Regions from separate parts of the Microbacterium sp. GXF0217 genome, predicted to be linked through region 3. Evidence: predicted binding sites of a transcription regulator. Region 3 holds the regulator's gene; each other region holds the start of a gene.
What was found. The regulator LexA, encoded in region 3, represses DNA repair genes until DNA is damaged. The targets are predictions, from matches to a motif close to TCGAACANNTGTTCGA.
Positions count from the first base shown of each region.

Region 1: a site for LexA is predicted at 1,956-1,971, ahead of ACWAT3_RS09985 (DUF222 domain-containing protein). Genes of this name have one in related genera too.
Region 2: a site for LexA is predicted at 1,587-1,602, ahead of ACWAT3_RS12335 (HNH endonuclease signature motif containing protein). Genes of this name have one in related genera too.

Region 1 is NZ_JBSJZG010000004.1:178,430-183,069, reverse strand. It holds gene ACWAT3_RS10000 (dihydrolipoyl dehydrogenase family protein) at 1-5, opposite strand, end outside; gene ACWAT3_RS09995 (MFS transporter) at 99-1,499, opposite strand; gene ACWAT3_RS09990 (hypothetical protein) at 1,496-1,819, opposite strand; gene ACWAT3_RS09985 (DUF222 domain-containing protein) at 2,015-3,361, shown strand; gene ACWAT3_RS09980 (lactonase family protein) at 3,698-4,640, opposite strand, start outside.
Region 2 is NZ_JBSJZG010000005.1:169,183-173,822, reverse strand. It holds gene ACWAT3_RS12345 (ABC transporter permease) at 1-306, shown strand, start outside; gene ACWAT3_RS12340 (substrate-binding domain-containing protein) at 354-1,346, shown strand; gene ACWAT3_RS12335 (HNH endonuclease signature motif containing protein) at 1,614-3,029, shown strand; gene ACWAT3_RS12330 (hypothetical protein) at 3,041-3,184, opposite strand; partial or broken gene ACWAT3_RS12325 (ornithine carbamoyltransferase) at 3,337-3,591, opposite strand; gene ACWAT3_RS12320 (hypothetical protein) at 3,601-4,640, opposite strand, start outside.
Region 3 is NZ_JBSJZG010000003.1:580,734-585,373, reverse strand. It holds gene hisH (imidazole glycerol phosphate synthase subunit HisH) at 30-662, opposite strand; gene hisB (imidazoleglycerol-phosphate dehydratase HisB) at 659-1,258, opposite strand; gene ACWAT3_RS08905 (histidinol-phosphate transaminase) at 1,255-2,346, opposite strand; gene ACWAT3_RS08900 (LysM peptidoglycan-binding domain-containing protein) at 2,393-2,752, opposite strand; gene lexA (transcriptional repressor LexA) at 3,036-3,722, shown strand; gene ACWAT3_RS08890 (S9 family peptidase) at 3,897-4,640, shown strand, end outside.

The DNA of each region.
Region 1 (4,640 bases), on a different contig from region 3:
GTCATCCGCTGCACCTTCCCAGTCTTGTCCAAGTGCAACGCCGAGTCACGGGGGTTGTTCCGGAAGTCCCCGAACCGTAAGGTTCGACGCGCTGCCGGTTACGTCGCCGCGGCGTCGGATGACGGGGTCTCGCCGACGGCCGGGCGCACGCGTGGCGCAAGCACGGCGGCGGCGACCGCGAGGGCGACGGCCAGCGCGAACACGGCCGTGAACGGATTGAGCAGAGTCGCCACCGAGGTGAACACGGTCCCCGTGATCGCGAGGGCGAGCGCGCTTCCGAACGAATCGGCGACCGTCATCGCTGAGCTGTTGAAGCCCTGCGTCTTCGGGGTCGACATCGCCAGCGTGAGCGCGCTGGTCCTCGGGCTCATCAGGCCCATTCCGAGCCCCGCCACGACCCACGCGACCGCGATCAGGACGGCGGACAGCCCGAGAGGCGCGGTCACCAGGACGATAGCGATGCCGATGAGGACGAGGATCGTTCCGGCGCGGATGGCAGTCACGCTCGACAGCCGCGCACCCCAGCGGCCCTGCGCTGTCGCCGCGGCCGACCAGGCCAGGGCGCCGCCGGTGAGGGCGAGACCGGCGAGCGTCGGCGTGAGGGAGTACCGATCCGTGAGGAGGTACGGCAGGTACACCTGCGCGCCGAAGAAGGCCGCGGCGGCGATGCCTCGCACGAGGATCACGGACGGTAGCCCGCGACGAGCGCGCAGAGTTCCGCGGGGGACGAGCGGGCGGACGGCGATCAGCGCCACGACCGCCGCGACGACCGCGAGTGCGGGGCCGGGGCCGGGGATGTCGCCGAGCAGGTTCAGGCCGAGGACGGCGAGGGCGGCGAGCACCGACCACCCCAGGCGTCCGATCGCCCACGGCGTCGTGAGATCTCCGCCGCCGTGCAGCCCGCGCAGCGCCGGGACCACCATCAGCAGGGCGGCGACGACCAGGACCACCACACCGAGGAAGACCCACTGCCAGCCCCAGAGCTCGGCCACGAGGCCGGCGATGGTCGGGCCCACGAGCGACGGGATGACCCACGCCGCTGCGAACCCGGCGAAGATCGCGGGGTGGAGCGCCTGCGGGTAGACCCGGGCGACGACGACGTAGAGAGCGACCATGAGGCCGCCGCTGCCGAGCCCCTGCGCGAAGCGCCCGGCGACGAGGACCTCCATGGTCGGGGCGAGGCCCGCGACGAGGAGCCCCAGCACGAAGACGGCGACCGCGGTGTACAGGGGAACAACGGGTCCGCGGCGATCCGACCAGTTGCCGGTGATCACCATGCCGATGACGCCGGTCGCGAGCGGACCGGCGAACGCGAGTGCGTACAGCCGCTCACCGTCGAGATCGGCGCTGACCGAGGGCATCACGGTCGTGACGGCCAAGGATTCGAAGGCTCCGAGGAACACGAGCGCGCACGCGCCGATCGTGATCCACAGGTAGGTGGTGCTGAGGATGCCCGCTGAGTGAGCCGCCGTCGGCGTCGCGTCTGTTCTCGATGTCATGATGAGGACGCTAGGACCTCAACAATGCTTGAGGTCAAGCCGCGGGGACTCGGGCGAACGCGCGCACGGGGAACGTTCCGAAGTTCGAAGAGGCGGTCGCGGCCGGTGTGCAGCAGCACGGCCTTGCCCCGGACGTCGCGGTCGAAGAAGACCGAAGCCGGGATGCCGCGCTCCTGTGCGTCGTCGAGGGGGAACACCTCGGTCGGCAGGTCGACGAGCGTCTCGAGGGCGAGGGCGGAGAGATCGGCCCCGCCCTCGTAGCGGTGGAACGCCGTGTCGAGGTAGGTGCCGGAGTTGCCGGGCAGCTGGATCGTGTCCATCACGAAAGTGGTCCCCGGCGCGTATCTGCTCTCGGCCTGCGTGCGAGGAGACGCGCGATCCGCTCCGCAGTCATGCGGCTATCGTCCCGGCATCCAGCGGGTGGGGGGCATGTGAGATGCACGCATCCCCGTAGATTCGAAGATATCTTTCGTATATGTCTTCCATTGTCGGTGTCCTCGGCGTAGTCTGGAGGCATGTCGACGACGCATCTGGATCCTCTGCACGAGGCGGTCACCCGCCTCGACGCGGTGTGGTCGGATGCCGCGGACGCGACAGGCCTTGACCGGGCAGCCCTGGTGCAGGCGAACGCCGCCCTGGCCGTGCTGCACCGGCTCATCGACGGGTTGGAGGCGGAGGTCGCGGCTCGGATCGCGTCGGAGTCGCGACCCGAGCTGGGTGCGGAGTCGTTGGCGAAAGAGCAGGGGTTCCGCAACGCGGGACAGTTCGTCGCGGCTGCGACCGGCCGGTCCACCGGGGACGCGACCCGGCTGGTGAAAGTGGGAGAAGCGACCGCACCCCGCACCGACCTCCTCGGCGCACGACTCCCGGCGAAATACCCGGCCGTGCGGGCCGCGCTTGCCAGCGGGATGCTCGGGACGCAGGCCGCGGGGCTCATCATCGGGTTGCTGGACCGGGTGCGGCTCACGATCGACGCCGACCGGGTCGCCGAAGCCGAAGCACTGCTCGTCGAGAAAGCGGCAGGACTGTCCTTGGACGAGGTCCGCAGACTGCTCACCCGCGCGGAAGCGCACTTGGATCCGGACGGGGTCTTCCCGCGGGAAGAAGCCGCCCGCGCCCAGAACCGGCTCCTCCTGAGCGAACGCGATGGGAGGCTGCACCTCACCGCAGACATCGACGTCGCTACCGCCGCCCCCATCAAAGCCGCCATCGAAGGCTACGTGACCGCGGTATTCGCCGCACGAGCCAACGCACTCGACCCCGACGCCCCGGACGCCGCCCACCGTACCATCGCGCACCTGCAGGCCGACGCCCTCGCCGACCTCTGCGCCCACACCCTCGGCTGCGACACCAGCGCCCCCGCCCTCGCCGGAGCCACCGTCATCGTCCGCGTCGGGTTGGAAGACCTCACCCACGGGACCGGGTACGCGACCATCGACGGAACCGACCACCCCATCAGCATCAGCACCGCCCGCCAGATGGCCGCCAACGGCGGCGTCATCCCCTGCGTCCTCGGTTCGGACAGCGAAATCCTCGACTGGGGCAGAGAGAAACGCCTCTTCACCCGGACCCAACGCCTCGCCCTCACCGAACGAGACGGCGGATGCGCCATGTGCACCCTCCCACCCGCCATGACCCGCGCACACCACATCAACTGGTGGAACCGCGACCACGGCACAACCAACCTCGACAACGGCATCCTGCTCTGCGACAACTGCCACCACCGCATCCACGACAACGGATGGAACATTCACATCGACGGCACCACCACCGCCAAAGTCTGGTTCATCCCACCACCGAACATCGACCCCCAACAAACACCACGCCTCGGCGGAACCGCCCGCTACACACTCGCCGCCTAACCACCCCGGTGCACCCTGGGCGCGAGGGTGCTGACAGGGCCGCGTCGGCGACGAAGGCACCGGACCGGCGACGCGCAGCCCCGCGGAAGCCGCATCCCGTGCGAGCATCGAGTACCCCGCCCGTAGCGAGCGCAAGCGAGAACGTCGGCTCGCGCTCGGCGCCAGCGCCGGAGCACCGGAACGCGTACGAGACGCACCGTAGACGCACTCAGCCGCCCAAGCCGCCCAAGCCGCCCAAGCCGAGCCCAGCCCAGCCCAGCCCAGCCCAGCCCAGCCCAGCCCAGCCATGCCAGCCATGCCAGCCATGCGGCGTCGCCTCCGGCGACCAGAACGCGGTCAGCGCACCGGCAGAATGTGCGTCGGCGACGGAACCTGGGCAGTGTGCCGCACGCCGAGCGGCACCCCGGTGCGCTCATCGAGATCCAGCAGCGCGACCGTGTCGGACCGCTGCCCGGCGACGACCAGCTTGCCCTCGAACACGAGGTGATGACGCGGCCAATCGACACCGGCATCCGCCAACGCGATCGACTCCAGCCGATCTCCCGACCCATGCACGCGCAGCGCGGCGATCGTGTTGCTGCCCCGCAGCGCGGTGTAGAGCACGTGACCGTCCCGGCTGCGAGCGAGCTCAGCCGGAAAATCCGTCCCCACCTCGGCGACGGGGCTCGCGAGCGTCGCGGACACGACGGCCCACGTGCCATCCGGCCCGGCCGCCAGCGTGAAGACCTCGCACGAGTACTCGGTCACGACGTGCAGATGACCGCTCGGGTGAACGACCATGTGCCGCGGACCCGTCCCCCGCGGCAGCACCACCTCGTGATCGAGCGCCAGCCCGGACGCCGTGGGGCGCCAGAACCGCACCAGATCGAATCCGAGATCCGTCGTCGCCACGCGCCCATCAGGCAGAACCGCCGCCGCATGCGCGTGCGAGACCCGCGGCTCTGTGCCGACCGGCGTCTCATACGGATCGGATGCCGCAGCCCCCGCGCCCGTGCGAGCAGCCCCACCATCCCCCTCGCCGCGCTCATCGCCGAACAGCGCCGCACGCAGCGCCGCCGCCTTGTCGACCGCATCCGGAACCGGACGCCCCTCGGCATCGAGCCCGATGCGCACCACCCGACCATCCCCGTAGCAGGAGGCGATCAGATACGCACCAGACGGAGCGACCGCGAGGTGGCACACGAACTGCCCGACCGGAACACGATCCCCCAGCGGCGCGAGCGCCGCATCGCCGGTGCGCACGAAGGCCTGTACCGCGGCATCCCCTTCGAGCGCCGCA
Region 2 (4,640 bases), on a different contig from region 3:
CAGCTCGGTGAGACCTTCGAGCTCAACGCGATCGCTGCGGTCGTGATCGGTGGGGCGGCGCTCACCGGAGGGCGGGGCAACGTCCGCGGCGTCCTCATCGGAGCGTTCGTCATCGGCTTCCTCAGCGACGGGCTCGTGCTGGTCGGTGTCTCGACCTTCTGGCAGATCGCGATCAAGGGCGCGGTCATCATCCTCGCCGTCATGCTCGACCAGGCGCAGCAGCGCATCACGAGGTCGAAGAACGCCGCGCTCGCCGCGGCGAACAAGCAGTCCTCACCCCCTCAGTCGACGCCGGCCACGGCGTGAATCCCGCTGCGACGTCAGCAGCACCACAGCACGATCGAAGGAGAATCATGCGACGCAGTATCTTCGCCGCGGCAGCGGCACTCACCCTCGTCCTCGGGCTCGCCGCGTGCAGCTCGGGCGGCGGGGACGACGCCGACGCCGGCTCGGGTTCCGGCGACGGCGGATCGGGCGATGCCGGCGGCGTCATCGCGATCATCACCCCCTCGCACGACAACCCGTTCTTCAAGGCCGAAGCGGACGCCGCGGCGGCCGAGGCCGAGAAGCTCGGCTACGAGACGTCGGTCGCCTCGCACGACGACGACCCGAACAAGCAGAGCGAGCTGATCGACGCGGCCATCAGCAAGGATGCCGTCGCGATCGTCCTCGACAACGCCGGCGCCGATGCGTCGATCGGCCCGGTGCAGAAAGCCAAGGATGCCGGCATCCCGGTGTTCCTCATCGATCGCGAGATCAACGAGACCGGAGTCGCCGCCGCGCAGATCGTCGCGAACAACGCCCAGGGTGCCGCGGCGGTCGCCGAGGAGTGGGTCGCCGCTCTTCCGGACGGTGGCAAGTACATCGAGCTCACCGGCAAGGAGTCCGACACCAACGCCGGCGTCCGGTCGGAGGCGTTCGCGAGCGTCATCTCGCAGTACCCGAACCTGGTGTCCGTCGCCAAGGAGACGGCGAACTGGAGCCAGGACGAGGCGTTCACGAAGATCGAGACGCTGCTGCAGCGCGACCCGGACATCCAGGGCATCATCGCGGGCAACGACACCATGGCGCTCGGTGCTGTGGCTGCGGTCGAGGCCGCCGGGCTCACCGGCAAGGTCGTCATCGCCGGCTTCGACGGCAGCCCCGACGCCGTGGAGGCGATCAAGGCCGGCACGCTGCTGGCCACGGGACTGCAGCCGGCGGTGCTGATCTCGCAGCTCGCGGTCCAGCAGGCCGACAGCTTCGTGCAGACGGGGGAGACGGGCGAGGACGAGAAGCAGTCGATCGACTGCATCGTCATCAACGCCGAGAACGCCGAGAGCTACACGCTCTTCGCGTTGGAGTGATCGGTCGGGGGACCAGAGGGAAGCGAGGGGCCGTCCTGCGGGGCGGCCCCTCGTCGTGTCGGCGGTGATTCGTGTTCGCGCGCCGTGGCCTGCGACTTCTGCCTATTGAGCGCGATCGTGCCGGCTTCCGCCCCGGCCGCTCGTGTTGGCTTGTTGAGCGCGAGCGTCGGCGAGCAGTCGAAACGCGGTCACTATTGCGACCCGTGATCTCGGAAATGGTCGGGTGACCCCTTGCTCGCGTCGAACATATCTACTAAACTGGGGGTGATGGATGCAGCGGCGCAGGGTTCGTCTCTCCCGGTCCTCGGACCGGTGGAGGAGATCGGTGCGCTGCTCGCGGATGCGGAATGCTCGCAGGTGGACGCGAACCGTCAGGCCGCGTTGCAGGCGGTGCGGATGCTGCGGGTGATCCAGCACGCCCGCCGACACCCGGAGCTGTATCTGAACGGGATCGAGGATGCCGGGGCGGTCGAGTTCGCGGAACGCGCCGCGGTCATGGATCTCGCGTTGCGGATGGCCCTGTCCGAGGAGCATGTCCGCGGGCAGGTGTTCCTCGTCGAACGGGCCCTCACACATCTCCCCGCCCTCTGGGAGCGCGCGGTCACCGGTTTCGCGTCTCTGTCCCTGGTCGGCCGGGCGGTGCACGCCCTCGGACTGGTCGCCGCTCCCGTGGACGCGACCGCCGCGGAACGCGCGGCCGAGAAAGCCGCGTTCGCTGCGATCGACGCCGCCTGCGCGGGTTGGTCCGAGACCTGCACGCCCGCATCGTTCACCCGGCGGCTGAAGCGCCTCACCGACCGGCTGCACCCCATCGGTCCCGAAGCGGCCCACTCCCGCGCCATGCGGGACCGGCGCGTCTGGGTCGAAGACGTCGACGGGGACATGGCATGGCATCACGCGCTGATGCCCGCCCACGAAGCACACGCCGCGTTCCGCCGTGAGACCTCCACCGCGAAACACCTCTCCAAGAACGCCCGTGACGGCCGCACCCGCGACCAGATCCGCGCCGACCTGGCCAGCGCCTGGCTGCGCGGGGTCGGCACCGACACCGCCGTCAAGACGAAAGTGTTCGTCACCATCCCCGTGCAACTTCTCGCCCGCACCACCGCGGCCGCGGCCACCGCCACTGCCGCAGCCACCGACGCCACCGAAGCCAGCACAGACTCCGGCAGCAGCACGGACTCCAGCACCCGCACAGTCGCCGACACCAGCGTCAGCACAGGCTCCGGCAGCACGATCGACCCGGCCGTGCAGGCCGTGCTCGACACCGAACAGGCGCACATCGTCGGCGGCGACCCCCTCGACCCCGTTACCGCCGCGCAGATCTTCACCGAAGCCACCGCGTTCCACCGCGTCATCACCGACCCCGTCCAAGGCATCATCCTGAACATGGACCGCCGCACCTATCGGCCCACCACCGCCCAACGCGACTGGCTCATCCTGAAACACGGCACCTGCTCCGCCGACGGCTGCGAACGACTCGCCGCCGACGCCGACATCGACCACCGCCGCCCCTGGGCCACCGGCGGCAGAACCAACACCGACTCCCTCGCACCCCTCTGCCCCCACCACCACACCCACCGACACCGCACCCGAACCCGCTACCGATCCCGCCCCAACCGCACCATCCAACTCACCACACCCACGGGATTCACCACCCGCGAAGACCCACCACCCTTCTGACCGGCAAGGTACTACGCCATGCAGTGCGCGAGAATCGCCTGCTGCACCGGAACCAGGGCGCGCTTGAACTCGTACCCGACGAACGCCCGCCCGGCAATCGCATCCGCCGTGACCTCCCGTCCGCGCAGGAACGGCGGGCACGGTGCGAGCCGCACGCCCGCCGGCGCCTTCGCCAGGACCTCGGCGGTGATCCGATAGCCGGCCAGAGCCTCGGCATCCCGCCCCGGCGCGTCGGTGAGGATGACATCCGCAGGTGCTCCAGGGCGGAGATGTCCGGATGCCGGACGACGACGGCATCCACGAATTGCGCCAGGTAGCCCGCGACGTCCGCGAGCGCCTCCGGCTTGTCGAGGGACTCCGGCGGGAAGACGATCGGCTGCAGTCCCATCCGAGCGGCTCCGCGTTCGAACGACACGCGCGTCCGGATGCTGGAGGGCGGGAAGAACATCGCCACCGCGCCGTCGAAGCGTGGACCATCATCCGCACGAAAGCGGTGCGCCAGCGCGAAGACGTCGTCGACGTCGGCCGAGGTCCAGTCGGTCAGGCGGATGAGATGGCGCATCCGCTGAACCTACGGGGTCACTCTCGCCCACGCGCCGGCCCCGACGGCGACGTCCCCCGCACCGGCGATCGTCACGCGCCGCTCGGCGCGGCCGACGTTGGCGACGAGCACGGTGTCGCCGGCATCCGTCCGCGAGCCGAGCGCCCAGACCAGCCCGTCAGGGCTCGCGCCCGCGAGCAGCGTCCCGCCGACCATCGACACGAGGGCGTCGACGGCATCGGCTGCGGAGGTGCGCCCCGCCGCAGAGTCCAGCCCGCGCGGACCCCAGGTCTCGAACCACGAAACCGACGCGACACCGGACACCGCGAGAGCGGCTGCGCTCGCGATCACCCAGGCGCCCAGCTCGGGAGCACCCTGCCGGGCATCGACCGCACCCGTGAACTCCGCACCGTATCCCTCGGCCAGGTCCATCCGCGTCGGCGCAGGCTCGGGCGTGGTCGCCACGTTGTTGAACCGCGGCCGCAACGACACCGGACCGATGTGCACCGGCAGGCCGTCCGCGATCGCCACGGACTGCTCGGCGATCAGCCGCTGCATCGCGAGCGCCTCGACGAGCTGTTCGGTGTCGAGCGTGTGGAACAGAGGAGTCGTGTTCACGACGATCCCGTCCACGTCGCGGGCGATCCGTGCCTGCTCGCGGTTCAGCTCGGTGAAGTGCGATCGCGCGCCGGCGAGTACGGGCACGGACAGTCCGGATGTCGTCATCGCCGCACGCAGGGCAGACACCACTCGCGTGTCACTGACGTGCTCTGTCGCATCGAAAGCCGTCACGCTCCGGACCCCGGGGGCGTCGACGTACCGGCCGACCGCGCGAGCGGCCTCGGCCAGGGGCGTCGCACTGCCGTCGGTCACGATGCGCACATCCAACGGCACCTCGTCCGCCGCGGCTCGCTCGAGCGTCGCCCGCCAGTTCGAGGACTGCAGATTCACCTCGACGACACGGAAGCTCCCGACGTCCGACACGGGAACAGGATCCGGCGCCGTCGACGCCTCGACCCCCACGTCCGGAAATGCGCCTGCCTCGACGACGGTGAGCTTGAGTGCATCGC
Region 3 (4,640 bases):
ACCTCCGCGTGACGGCATGCGTCATCGACTCAGAGCGTGCCGACCCAGTTGCGCAGCAGCTGGATGCCGGCCTCGCCGGACTTCTCGGGATGGAACTGCGTCGCGGAAAGCGGCCCATTCTCGACGGCGGCGAGGAACGGCGAACCATACGTCGCCCACGTCAGCGCGGGCTCGGGGAACGGCGGCATGACGTCCAGTTCCCAGTGCTGCGCGGCGAAGGAGTGCACGAAGTAGAAGCGCTCGTCCTCGATGCCCCGGAACAGCACGCTGCCCTCATCCGGCGTCACCGTGTTCCAGCCCATGTGCGGCAGCACGGGAGCGTCGAGTTCGGTGACGGCCCCGGGCCACTCCCCCAGTCCCTCGGTGTCGACGCCGCGCTCGACACCGTGCTCGAAGAGCACCTGCATGCCGACGCAGATCCCGAGCACGGGGCGCCCACCGGCCAGGCGCCGCTCGATGATCTCATCGCCGCCGTGCGACGCGAGCGCCTCGCGCACGGCGGAGAACGCACCGACGCCCGGCACGACGAGGCCGTCCGCCTCGAGCGCCTCTGCCCTGTTCCCGGTGAGCACGGCATCCGCACCGGCCGCGATCAGCGCCTTGACGGCGGAGTGGACATTGCCGGACTCGTAATCGAAGACGGCGACCCGGGGGCGACTCACAGCGCGCCCTTGGTGGACGGGATGCCGACGATCTGCGGGTCGAGCGCCTTGGCCTGACGGAACGCGCGTGCGAAGGCCTTGTACTCGGCCTCGGCGATGTGATGAGGGTCACGCCCGCCGAGCACGCGCACGTGGACCGTGAGCCCGGCGTTGAAGGTGATCGCCTCGAACGAGTGGCGCACGAGCGACCCGGTGAAGTGCCCGCCGATGAGGTGGTGCTCGAAGCCGACGGGCTCGCCGGTGTGCACGAGGTAGGGGCGGCCGCTGATGTCGACGACGGCCTGAGCGAGCGCTTCGTCGAGCGGGACGAGCGCGTCGCCGTAACGGGAGATGCCCGATTTGTCGCCCAGCGCATCGCGGATCGTCTGTCCGAGCACGATAGAGATGTCCTCGACCGTGTGGTGAGCGTCGATGTTCGTGTCGCCGGAGGCGCGCACCGTGAGGTCCGTCAGCGAGTGCTTGGCGAACGCCGTGAGCATGTGATCGAAGAAGGGCACCGACGTGTCGATGTGGCTGATGCCCGAACCGTCCAGGTTCAGCTCGAGCTCGACGGACGACTCGGACGTGCTGCGGGTGCGGCTGGCGGTACGGCTCATGAGGCCGATTCTATCGATGCCAGTGCGTCCAGGAACGCCGTCGTCTCGGCCTCGGTGCCAGCCGTGACCCGCAGGTGTCCTGCGATTCCGACGTCCCGCACGAGAACCCCCTGGTCGTACAGCGCCTGCCAGGTCGCCTTCGGATCTGCCACGCCGCCGAAGAGCACGAAGTTCGACCAGGAGTCGTGCGGCGAGTAGCCCAGCGCTTCGAGCGTCGCCGTGATCCGGTCGCGCTGCTCGACGATCTCGTCGACCATGGCGAGCATGGTGTCGGCGTTGCGCAGCGCGGCGATCGCCGCGGCCTGCGTGAGAGCGCTCAGGTGATAGGGCAGTCGGACAAGGCGCAGCGCGTCGATGAAGACGGGATCCGCAGCGAGATAGCCCACGCGCGCACCGGCGAATGCGAAGGCCTTGCTCATGGTGCGGGAGATCGCCAGACGCGGACGCCCGCCGAGCAGCGTCAGCGCGGACGGCGCATCGCGAGGCGCGAACTCCTGATACGCCTCGTCGACGACGACGATGCCACGGGATGCTTCGTACACGGCCTCGACGACATCGAGGCCGAGCGGCGTGCCGGTGGGGTTGTTCGGCGAGCACAGCAGGACGATGTCCGGGTCGGCGGCGGCCACCTGCGCCGCGGCATCGTCCGGCGTCACCGTGTAGTCGGGCTCGCGCGTCCCGGCGATCCAGGTGGATCCCGTGCCCTGCGCGATCAGCGGGTACATCGAGTAGGTCGGGGCGAAGCCGAAGGCGGTGCGCCCCGGGCCTCCGAACGCCTGCGCGATGTGCTGCAGTACTTCGTTCGATCCGTTGCCCGCCCAGATCTGATCCGCCGACAGTTCGTGGCCGAGGTACTCGGCGAAGCTCTCGCGCAAGGTCGTGAACTCGCGGTCCGGGTAGCGGTTCACATCCCGAAGAGCGACCGCGATGTCGTCGAGGATGTCGCTCGCGACGGCATCCGGAACCGGGTGGGTGTTCTCGTTGACGTTCAGCGCGACCGGAAGCGGCGCCTGTGGAGCGCCGTACGGGGTGAGGCCGCGCAGATCATCGCGGAGGGGAAGGTCATCGAGGGAGGTCACCCGCCCCATGCTACCGAGGCCCTCCGGCCGGCCGAGGCCGATGTGACGAACCGTCTCAGCCGGCGTACGCCGCCGGGATCGCGAGCTCATCTCCGATCATCAGCGTGCCACCTTCGAGAAGGTTGAGCTTCTGCAGACCGTCGACCACCTCGCGGGGATCGACACCGGGTGCGATTTCCTCCGCGATCGACCACAGCGTGTCGCCGGGCATGACGGTGACGGTCTCGAACGATGCGGTCACCTCTTCACCGCCGGCATACGCGGATCCTCCGCTCAGCACTGCGAACGCGAGACCGACCGCCAGAGGTAGCGCCGCGAGAGCGAGCAGAACACGGCGACCCCGTGCCGTCAGACGCAGTCGGGTGACTGCCGCGGACGGACGGATGGACGGTGCGGTGACGCTGATGCTGCTCATGATCGCTGCTCCTCGTGCTTCCTCTCCCGATCGGGAGATGTTGGCGTAGCGTTCGCATTCCCCACTCGGCCGGGAGTGGGGGATGCGAAGCTACGTACCGAATGTATCTTCGAATTCGAATCTTTGTCAAGCATTATTCGAAACCGGATCTTCGAATCCACCGACACGCTCGAACAGATCTTCCCCGAACAGGGGAACCTCGGATACGGTTTCGCTAACGACACCTCACCACGGGCCTCCGACATCGATGCCGGGCACCCGATAGGTCAACGAAGGAGCAGCCATGAGCGACGCATCAGCCCCCGGCACTGAGGCACCGCGCACTCGTCGACGCAAGAGCCTGAGCGCCAAGCAGATGGCGATCCTCGAGGTTATTCAGACCTCGATCGCGCGGCACGGCTATCCGCCGAGCATGCGCGAGATCGGCGACGCAGTCGGGCTGAAGTCGCTCTCGAGTGTCACGCATCAGCTCGGCCAGCTCGAGCTCAGCGGCTACCTTCGTCGGGACCCGGGCAAGACGCGCGCCATGGAGGTGCTGATCGATCTGCCTGGCAGCGGCACCGAGAACCCCGCCGACACGGCACCTCCGGTCGGTGATGCGGCGCTCGTGCCACTCGTCGGGCAGATCGCGGCCGGCGTGCCGATCACGGCCGAGCAGCAGGTCGAAGAGATCTTCCCCTTGCCGCGTCAGCTCGTCGGCAAGGGCGATCTGTTCATGCTCAAGGTCAACGGCGAGTCGATGATCGATGCCGCGATCTGCGACGGCGACTGGGTCGTGGTGCGCACGCAGAACACGGCGGAGAACGGCGAGATCGTCGCCGCCATGCTCGACGACGAGGCCACGGTCAAAACTTTCCGCCGCCGCGACGGCCACACCTGGCTGCTCCCCCGCAACTCCGCGTTCGAGCCCATCCTCGGCGACGATGCGACCGTGCTCGGCAAGGTCGTCGCGGTACTTCGCGCCGTCTGAGCAGCGACTCGGTGGTCTCGTCGTATCCACCTGCTGACAATGCGGACGCGGGCCGCGAAGAACCTGCGCTTCGCGGGCGGATGCCGGGATCGGCTGTCGCTGCACGCTCCAGGGTGAACGGGGCGGTTGCGTGACACCCTGTGTCGCGTCACGCGCGTCTCGTAGGCTCGGAGCATGCCCCAGCCGTTCGGATCCTGGCCCTCCCCGTTCCACGCCGCCGATATCGCGGCATCCGCTCCCCGTATCGACGGCGCCTGCTTCGCGGGAGACGAGATCTGGTGGGGCGAGTCCGTACCGGCACAGGGCGGCCGGGTGACCGTGCGCAGCTCCACCGGGACCGAGGTGCTCCCGTCACCCTGGAGCGCTCGTTCCCGCGTGCACGAATACGGCGGCGGGTCCTGGACGGCGGATGCCGACGGCATCCTGTACTTCGTCGAAGCCCGAGGGCAGCAGGTGCACCGATTGGAACCGGGCGGCACGCCGCAGCCCCTGACCGCGCCCGGACCGGCGCACGGCGGTCTGCGGCTCCAGCACGGCAGGCTGCTCGCCGTGCGCGAGGACCTCACGTCCGACCCGCACCAGCGCGCGATCGTCGAGATCCCCACCGACGGCTCGGCCGCGGCAGACGCATCAGCGGTGATCGTGCACGCTCAAGGTCCTGGATTCTTCGCACACCCGGCGCTCTCCCCCGACGGCGCACGGATCGCGTGGGTGCAGTGGCAGGGCGATCGGATGCCGTGGGAGAGCGCTCAGGTGCACATCGCGCGCATCGGCGACGACGCAGCTGCCGTTCTGCCGACCCGCGCGGCGCTGCAGCCGGAGTGGGCCGACGATGCGACGCTGATCTACTCGGACATCCCCGACGACCGATGGACACTGCATCGCGTCCGCGTGGACGGTGCGACGCCGTCCACCGCC